DNA from 2 places in the Undibacterium sp. WLHG33 genome. Region 2 is predicted to be linked to the other one. Evidence: predicted binding sites of a transcription regulator. Region 2 holds the regulator's gene; the other holds the start of a gene.
The links. The regulator LexA, encoded in region 2, represses DNA repair genes until DNA is damaged. The targets are predictions, from matches to a motif close to ACTGTATNNNNATACAGT.
Positions count from the first base shown of each region.

Region 1: the regulator LexA is predicted to act here: its motif matches at 1,802-1,819, upstream of recA (recombinase RecA).

Region 1 covers NZ_CP186697.1:673,388-676,809, forward strand. Annotated here, with positions in the region: gene ACOTSW_RS03090 (LysR family transcriptional regulator) at 1-775, shown strand, start outside; gene ACOTSW_RS03095 (ProQ/FINO family protein) at 946-1,386, shown strand; gene recA (recombinase RecA) at 1,889-2,932, shown strand; gene recX (recombination regulator RecX) at 3,018-3,422, shown strand, end outside.
Region 2 covers NZ_CP186697.1:1,604,970-1,608,391, forward strand. Annotated here, with positions in the region: gene lon (endopeptidase La) at 1-1,432, shown strand, start outside; gene lexA (transcriptional repressor LexA) at 1,498-2,154, opposite strand; gene rpsF (30S ribosomal protein S6) at 2,387-2,755, shown strand; gene priB (primosomal replication protein N) at 2,790-3,089, shown strand; gene rpsR (30S ribosomal protein S18) at 3,099-3,383, shown strand; gene rplI (50S ribosomal protein L9) at 3,410-3,422, shown strand, end outside.

The sequences.
Region 1 (3,422 bases), 930 kb from region 2:
CGAGCTGACCGACGAAATTGGCTTACCGTTATATGAAGTCATTGGTAAAAAAATTTTCCTCACCCAGGCTGGGGAAGAACTGGCAAAAACTGCGCGGGCGGTAGCGGATGAATGGGCTTCTTTCGGCCAGCGTATCGATAGTCTGAAAGGATATCAGCGAGGTCGTTTGCGGGTGGCTGTGGTGAGTACGGCAAAATATTTTATTCCCCGGTTATTAGGAAAATTTTGTCGTGACTTTCCTGAAATCGATATTGCACTGGAAGTGCAGAACCGCGATGGTGTTTTGCAACGATTACGCGATAACAGCGACGACATCTACATCATGTCTGCCCCACCGAAAGATATTGATGTTGTGCAGCAGGTCTTTTTGCCCAATCCCCTTGTTGTGATTGCGCCTTTGTCGCATCCTCTGGTCAACCGGAAACGGATCCCTCTGGAAAAACTAAGCAAAGAACGATTTATTCTGCGGGAGAGCGGATCAGGGACGAGGCTCGCTTGTGATCAACATTTTGCCGCGCAGGGATTTACGCCTGTCGTTCGACTTGAATTAGGAAGTAATGAGGCGATCAAGCAAGCAGTGGCGGGAGAAATGGGGCTGGCGATTTTATCCACACACGCCCTGGGTGAACATTTAGTTGATCAATCGCTTACAGTGCTGGATGTCAGTAGTTTTCCGGTACATTCCAGCTGGTATATTGTTTACCTGAAAGGGAAAAGGCTATCGCCTGTTGCGACTTCGTTTCTTGAATATCTGCAGGCACATACGCATCAATAATTTGATTTTTGTACAGATTCATATACTTTTCCCCTTTTTCAGACTGCGTATAGCATTGAGCCGTAACTCAAACGGCAGCGTTTTGCTGTGATGACCGGCTGAGTATTTGAGGGTATCTGTCTGGCTGCTATGTTATGCTTTGTCCCTTTGAAATTAAGTTTCCTAAATTCATGAATACCAAAAGCAAGTCTATTCCCGTTTCTGAAGCGCAAGCCCTGTTGAGTACCTTAAAAGAGACATTCCCGGTGTTTCTCAATAATGAGCCGCTTGCGATAGGCATAGATAAGCAAATCCTTGCCAGATTGCCCGAAACTCCGCGTAAGGTTTTACGGATGGTACTTGCTTATCATACGAAATCAACGCGTTACCTGCAAAAGACCATCAAAGCGACAACCCGCTTTGATCTCGATGGCAATCCTGCAGAGCCTTTGGAAGAAATGCATAAAGCGCATGCAGAAGAAATGCTGAAAGAACGTGCTAAGAAAAATGCTGAGCGTTCGCAGGCGGAGGCAAAACTCAAACGTCAGCAGCAGGCGGCGGCAGAGGAGGCCGAAAAACTGCAGAAGAGAGCCGAAAAAATAAACCAGCTTGCGCAGAAATTTGCGAAATAACTGATTTTTGCATTGGCGGTATCCAAGGGGGCAACAGCGTTAGCTTTGCCTCCTTTTTTTATGTCGTCGGGAGTGCGCTATTACTATCGTCCTAAGTCACATTGATGCAAATGGTACCTTCGGGTTTTAGTGTCGATATTCAATTAAAGCTGAATTACATGTTTATGAAAATCAGCGATTTATATTTGGGATGAATAATGAATTCTGAACAAATGAATCAGTTAACTTTGAATTTTCTGGTAGCTGGAAAATACGCCTCTTTGATTCCCGTAATCGGGTGCGGTTTCCAGTGACCTTAAAAGTTCAGAGTTAGCTAAACAAAATTCAGAGTTAAGTGAATTTCGATAATTTCGACGGACATTGAGCATGCTGTTAATAATATGCGCAAAAAATAAAAATCGTGCTTGCATAAATCACTGTTTTTTTATACAGTACTGTTAAACGTAGTTACTGATAGTGACTATTTATTTTTCCACCCGTTGCTTATTGAATGAAAGATTCTATGGACGATAAGAAACCTGACAACAGCTCAGAAAAGAGCAAGGCGCTCGCGGCAGCATTGGCGCAAATCGAGAAGCAATTTGGTAAAGGATCGGTCATGCGCATGGCCGATGGTGCTGCGGTGGAAGAGGTGCAGGTTGTGTCCACTGGCTCACTCGGTCTGGATATTGCCTTAGGTGTTGGCGGCTTACCACGGGGACGTGTGGTTGAGATTTATGGTCCTGAATCTTCAGGTAAAACCACGCTGACTCTGCAGGCGATAGCTGAGATGCAAAAAATTGGTGGTACTTGCGCATTTATCGATGCTGAGCACGCTTTAGATGTCGGTTACGCCCAAAAGCTGGGCGTGAACGTCAATGATCTGCTGATTTCTCAGCCCGATACTGGTGAGCAAGCATTGGAAATTACAGATGCATTAGTGCGTTCGGGTAGTGTTGACCTGGTGGTTATTGACTCGGTTGCTGCCTTGACGCCGCGTGCTGAAATTGAGGGCGACATGGGCGATTCTTTACCTGGCTTGCAGGCCCGTCTGATGTCTCAGGCTTTGCGTAAGCTGACTGGCAGTATTAAGCGGACAAATACGCTGGTCATTTTCATTAACCAGATTCGTATGAAGATTGGTGTGATGTTCGGTAGCCCTGAGACAACGACCGGTGGTAATGCATTGAAATTTTACGCGTCAGTGCGTCTGGATATACGCCGCACAGGCTCCATTAAAGCCGGCGATGAAGTCATTGGTAACGAAACAAAGGTCAAAGTCGTCAAAAATAAAGTTGCGCCTCCATTCAAAGAAGCACATTTTGATATCTTGTATGGCGAAGGAACTTCCCGAGAAGGGGAGATTCTTGATTTGGGCGCGGACGCTAAAATTATTGAAAAAGCTGGCGCGTGGTACAGCTACAATGGCGAACGTATTGGTCAGGGTAAAGATAATGCGCGTAATTTCCTGAAAGAGCGTCCGGATCTTGCGCATGAAATTGAAAACAAGGTGCGTGAACATCTCGGCGTCCCTTTATTGCCAGCGATTAATGCGGACGCGAGCTAAGGATACGTTCAGGTTATTTTAAGGACATAACAATCAGCCGATAATTCTTTCTTCAAGGATTATCGGCTTTTGTTTTGTGTAAATAATGATGCAGAAATTAAGTCTTAAAGGGCGGGCACTCAGGTATTTATCCATGCGTGAACACAGCCGTGTCGAATTATTCAGAAAATTATCTTCTTACGCGGAAGATGGGGATGACGTCGATGCAATTCTCGATTGGCTGGAAGTCAATAACTTTCTTTCGGCAGAACGATTCTCTGATTCGTTGATTAACCGGCGTTCAGGTCGCTTTGGTAATCATCGTATTTTGGCTGAGTTGCAAAGTCACAACGTTAATGCGCTTGAAATGTCCCGAATTAAGTCCGAATTAGCTGAGTCTGAAGTGAGTCGGGCCATCGAGGTGTTGCATCGAAAATTTCCCCGTCCGCCTGCAGATCAGAATGAGCGTGTCAAGCAAAGCAGGTTTTTGCAACAGAGAGGTTTTTCCGGC
Region 2 (3,422 bases):
CGGTTTAGAGAAAGTTAAAGAGCGTATTCTTGAATATCTTGCTGTGCAGCAGCGCGTGGATAAGTTAAAAGCTCCGATTCTGTGTCTGGTCGGACCTCCGGGAGTTGGTAAAACCTCACTTGGTCAGTCGATTGCCCGCGCAACAAATCGCAAGTTTGTCCGAATGGCACTCGGTGGTGTGCGTGATGAGGCTGAAATCCGTGGGCATCGGCGTACTTATATTGGCTCGATGCCGGGCAAAATTTTGCAGAGTCTCGCCAAGGTTGGCGTTCGTAATCCTCTGTTTTTGTTAGATGAAGTCGATAAAATGGGGGCGGATTTCCGCGGTGATCCTTCTTCGGCATTGCTGGAGGTGCTGGATCCCGAGCAAAATCATACTTTCTCAGATCATTACATCGAGGTTGATTTTGATCTTTCTGATGTTATGTTTGTGGCGACGTCGAACTCTTACAACATTCCTCCGGCTTTGCTGGATAGGATGGAGGTGATCCGCCTTTCCGGTTACACCGAAGACGAAAAAACCAGTATTGCTCAACGTTATTTGCTGCCAAAGCAGATTAAAAATAATGGGCTGAAAGAGGCGGAAATCGCAGTCGCAGAAAGCGCAATCAGAGACATTATTCGTTACTACACGAGGGAGGCTGGCGTTCGTTCTCTGGAGCGTGAAATTTCCAAAATTTGCCGTAAAGTAGTCAAAATGCTGTTGCTGAAGAAGAGCGAGAAAAAGGCGACTATTACCTCTAAAAATCTGGATAAATACCTGGGGGTTCGCCGTTACGATTTCGGTGTTGCGGTAAAAGATAACCAAATCGGTCAGGTTGTCGGTCTGGCATGGACGGAAGTCGGTGGCGATCTTCTGACGATTGAGGCGGTGTCGATGCCTGGTAAAGGTGGTGTCATACGTACCGGTACGCTTGGTGACGTCATGAAGGAGTCGATCGAAGCTGCACGCACGGTGGTGCGCAGCCGTGCTCAGCGTTTGGGCATCAAGGCGGACGTTTTTGAGAAGAGTGATATTCACATTCACGTGCCTGAAGGGGCAACGCCAAAGGATGGTCCTTCGGCTGGTATTGCGATGACAACAGCGCTGGTTTCTGTGTTTACCGGAATCCCGGTAAGAGCGGATGTTGCAATGACTGGCGAGATTACGTTGCGTGGTGAGGTTCTGCCGATCGGTGGTCTGAAAGAGAAATTGCTGGCTGCACATCGCGGTGGGATTAAAACAGTTTTAATTCCAGAAGAAAATGCAAAAGATCTTGCTGAGATTCCGGATAATGTTAAAAACAAACTGGAAATTATCCCCGTGCGTTGGATAGATAAAGTGTTAGAAGTTGCTTTAGAACGACAGCCTGAACCTCTGGTGGATGCGGAGATTCCCGTTGCAGCAGGATCAGCTGAGCCTCAGGCTGATCTTGCAGTGATGAAACATTAACATTTTCCTCAATAAAAAAGCGCCCGAATTTCCGGGCGCTTTTTTTTATTAAATCTCGCTGTGTTTCAGACCCAGTTCCGCATGAGTCCGACAGCCAGCCCTTCCAATGAGAAATTCTCTTCGATTTCACTGACTCTGATTGTTGAATAGTCAGGATTTTCGGGAATTAATTCAACCGAATTCCCGGTTTTTTTGTAGCGCTTAACTGTGACGTCATCACCAATTCTTGCGACAACGATTTGTCCGTTTCGCGCGACGTCAGTCTTCTTTACCGCCAAAAGATCGCCATCAAGAATCCCCGCATCCCGCATAGACATGCCGCGGACTTTCAGTAGGAAATCCGGCTTTGCCGAGAACAGTGCAGGATCGACCTGGTAACTGGTTTCGATGTGTTCGGAGGCGAGTATTGGAGATCCGGCGGCGACGCGACCAACCAGTGGCAGGCTGATTTGGTGCAGTGCGGCTTGCATTGAAGCGGTTTGCTGACCTGTAATGTGACTCGATAACTCTGATTCCAGCAGGCGTATGCCGCGTGATGTTCCTGGAGCTATTTCGATGACGCCTTTTCTCGCAAGTGCTTGCAGATGCTCCTCGGCAGCGTTCGTTGATCGAAAGCCTAGTTCTGAGGCTATTTCAGCGCGTGTTGGAGGAAAGCCTGTATTTTGAATGGCATCTTTGATTAAATTCAGGATCTGCTCTTGTCGGGCTGTCAGCTTAAGCATTTTGTGTAAACGTAAGTCATTACGCTGTATATAAGAACAGTCTGTATTTTTATACAGTGAGATGCGAAGTGCAAGAAAATTTTATGATTATATGTAATCTTGCGCCGCCAAAGTTCCCATGCGCCGAATTGATTGAATAAAACGAAAAAGTGCGCTATCATCGTCGGCTTTCCTCTTCCTGCACTCGTCTTGACGCCGAGGCAGGCTATTTTATTGTCCACAAGGAGAATATATGCGTCATTATGAAATCGTATTTATTGTACATCCCGATCAAAGCGAGCAAGTTCCTGCGATGATCGAACGTTACAAAGCTAGCGTTGTTGCACGCGGTGGTCAGGTTCACCGTGTTGAAGACTGGGGCCGCCGTCAATTGGCTTACATGATTCAAAAACTGGCTAAAGCACATTATGTTTGCATGAATATTGAGTGCGATGCAGAAACATTGCTTGAGCTGGAAACAGCATTCAAATTCAATGATGCCGTTCTGCGTCACCTGACAGTCAAAATGAAAAAAGCTGAAACAGCACCATCTCCAATGATGAAAGCTGTTCAAAAAGAAGACGCAGCTAAAGCGCAACGCGTCGAAGCACCAGCTGCTTAATTCATTTGATTTGAAAAAGGTCGTATAAAAAACAGTGAATCAACTGACAGTGAAGGCACGTATCTTAGAGAAATCAGTGATACGGTACACGCCGGCTGGGATACCGATAGCGTCTGCGATACTGATGCACAGTTCTCAGCAGGTGGAAGCCGGAACAGGGCGATTGGTTGAATTTGAAATTCCGGCACAGGCTGCCGGTGACATTTCAGGAACATTCAATGAGTTGCCTTTAGATGTAGAGATTGCATTCACAGGTTTTTTAGCACGCAAAAATCGCAACAGCAAAAGTCTGGTATTTCATATCACTGAAATACAGGCACATTTACTAGATTAGGAGCCAAAAATGGCATTCGGTAAAAAATTTGATAAAAGCAAATTGAAGCAAAAGCGTCAACAACAAAACCCTTTGTTCAAGCGTAAAAAATTCTGCCGCTTCACAGCAGCACATGTAGAAAAAGTTGATTACAAAGATATCGACACACTGAAAGATTTCGTGCAAGAAAACGGCAAAATTATGCCAGCACGTCTGACAGGTACTAAAGCACTGTACCAACGTCAAGTTGATACAGCGATCAAGCGTGCACGCTACTTAGCGTTGCTGCCATACACTGATCTGCACACAGCGTAATTGACGACAGGTATTAGGAGAAAAATATGCAAGTTATTC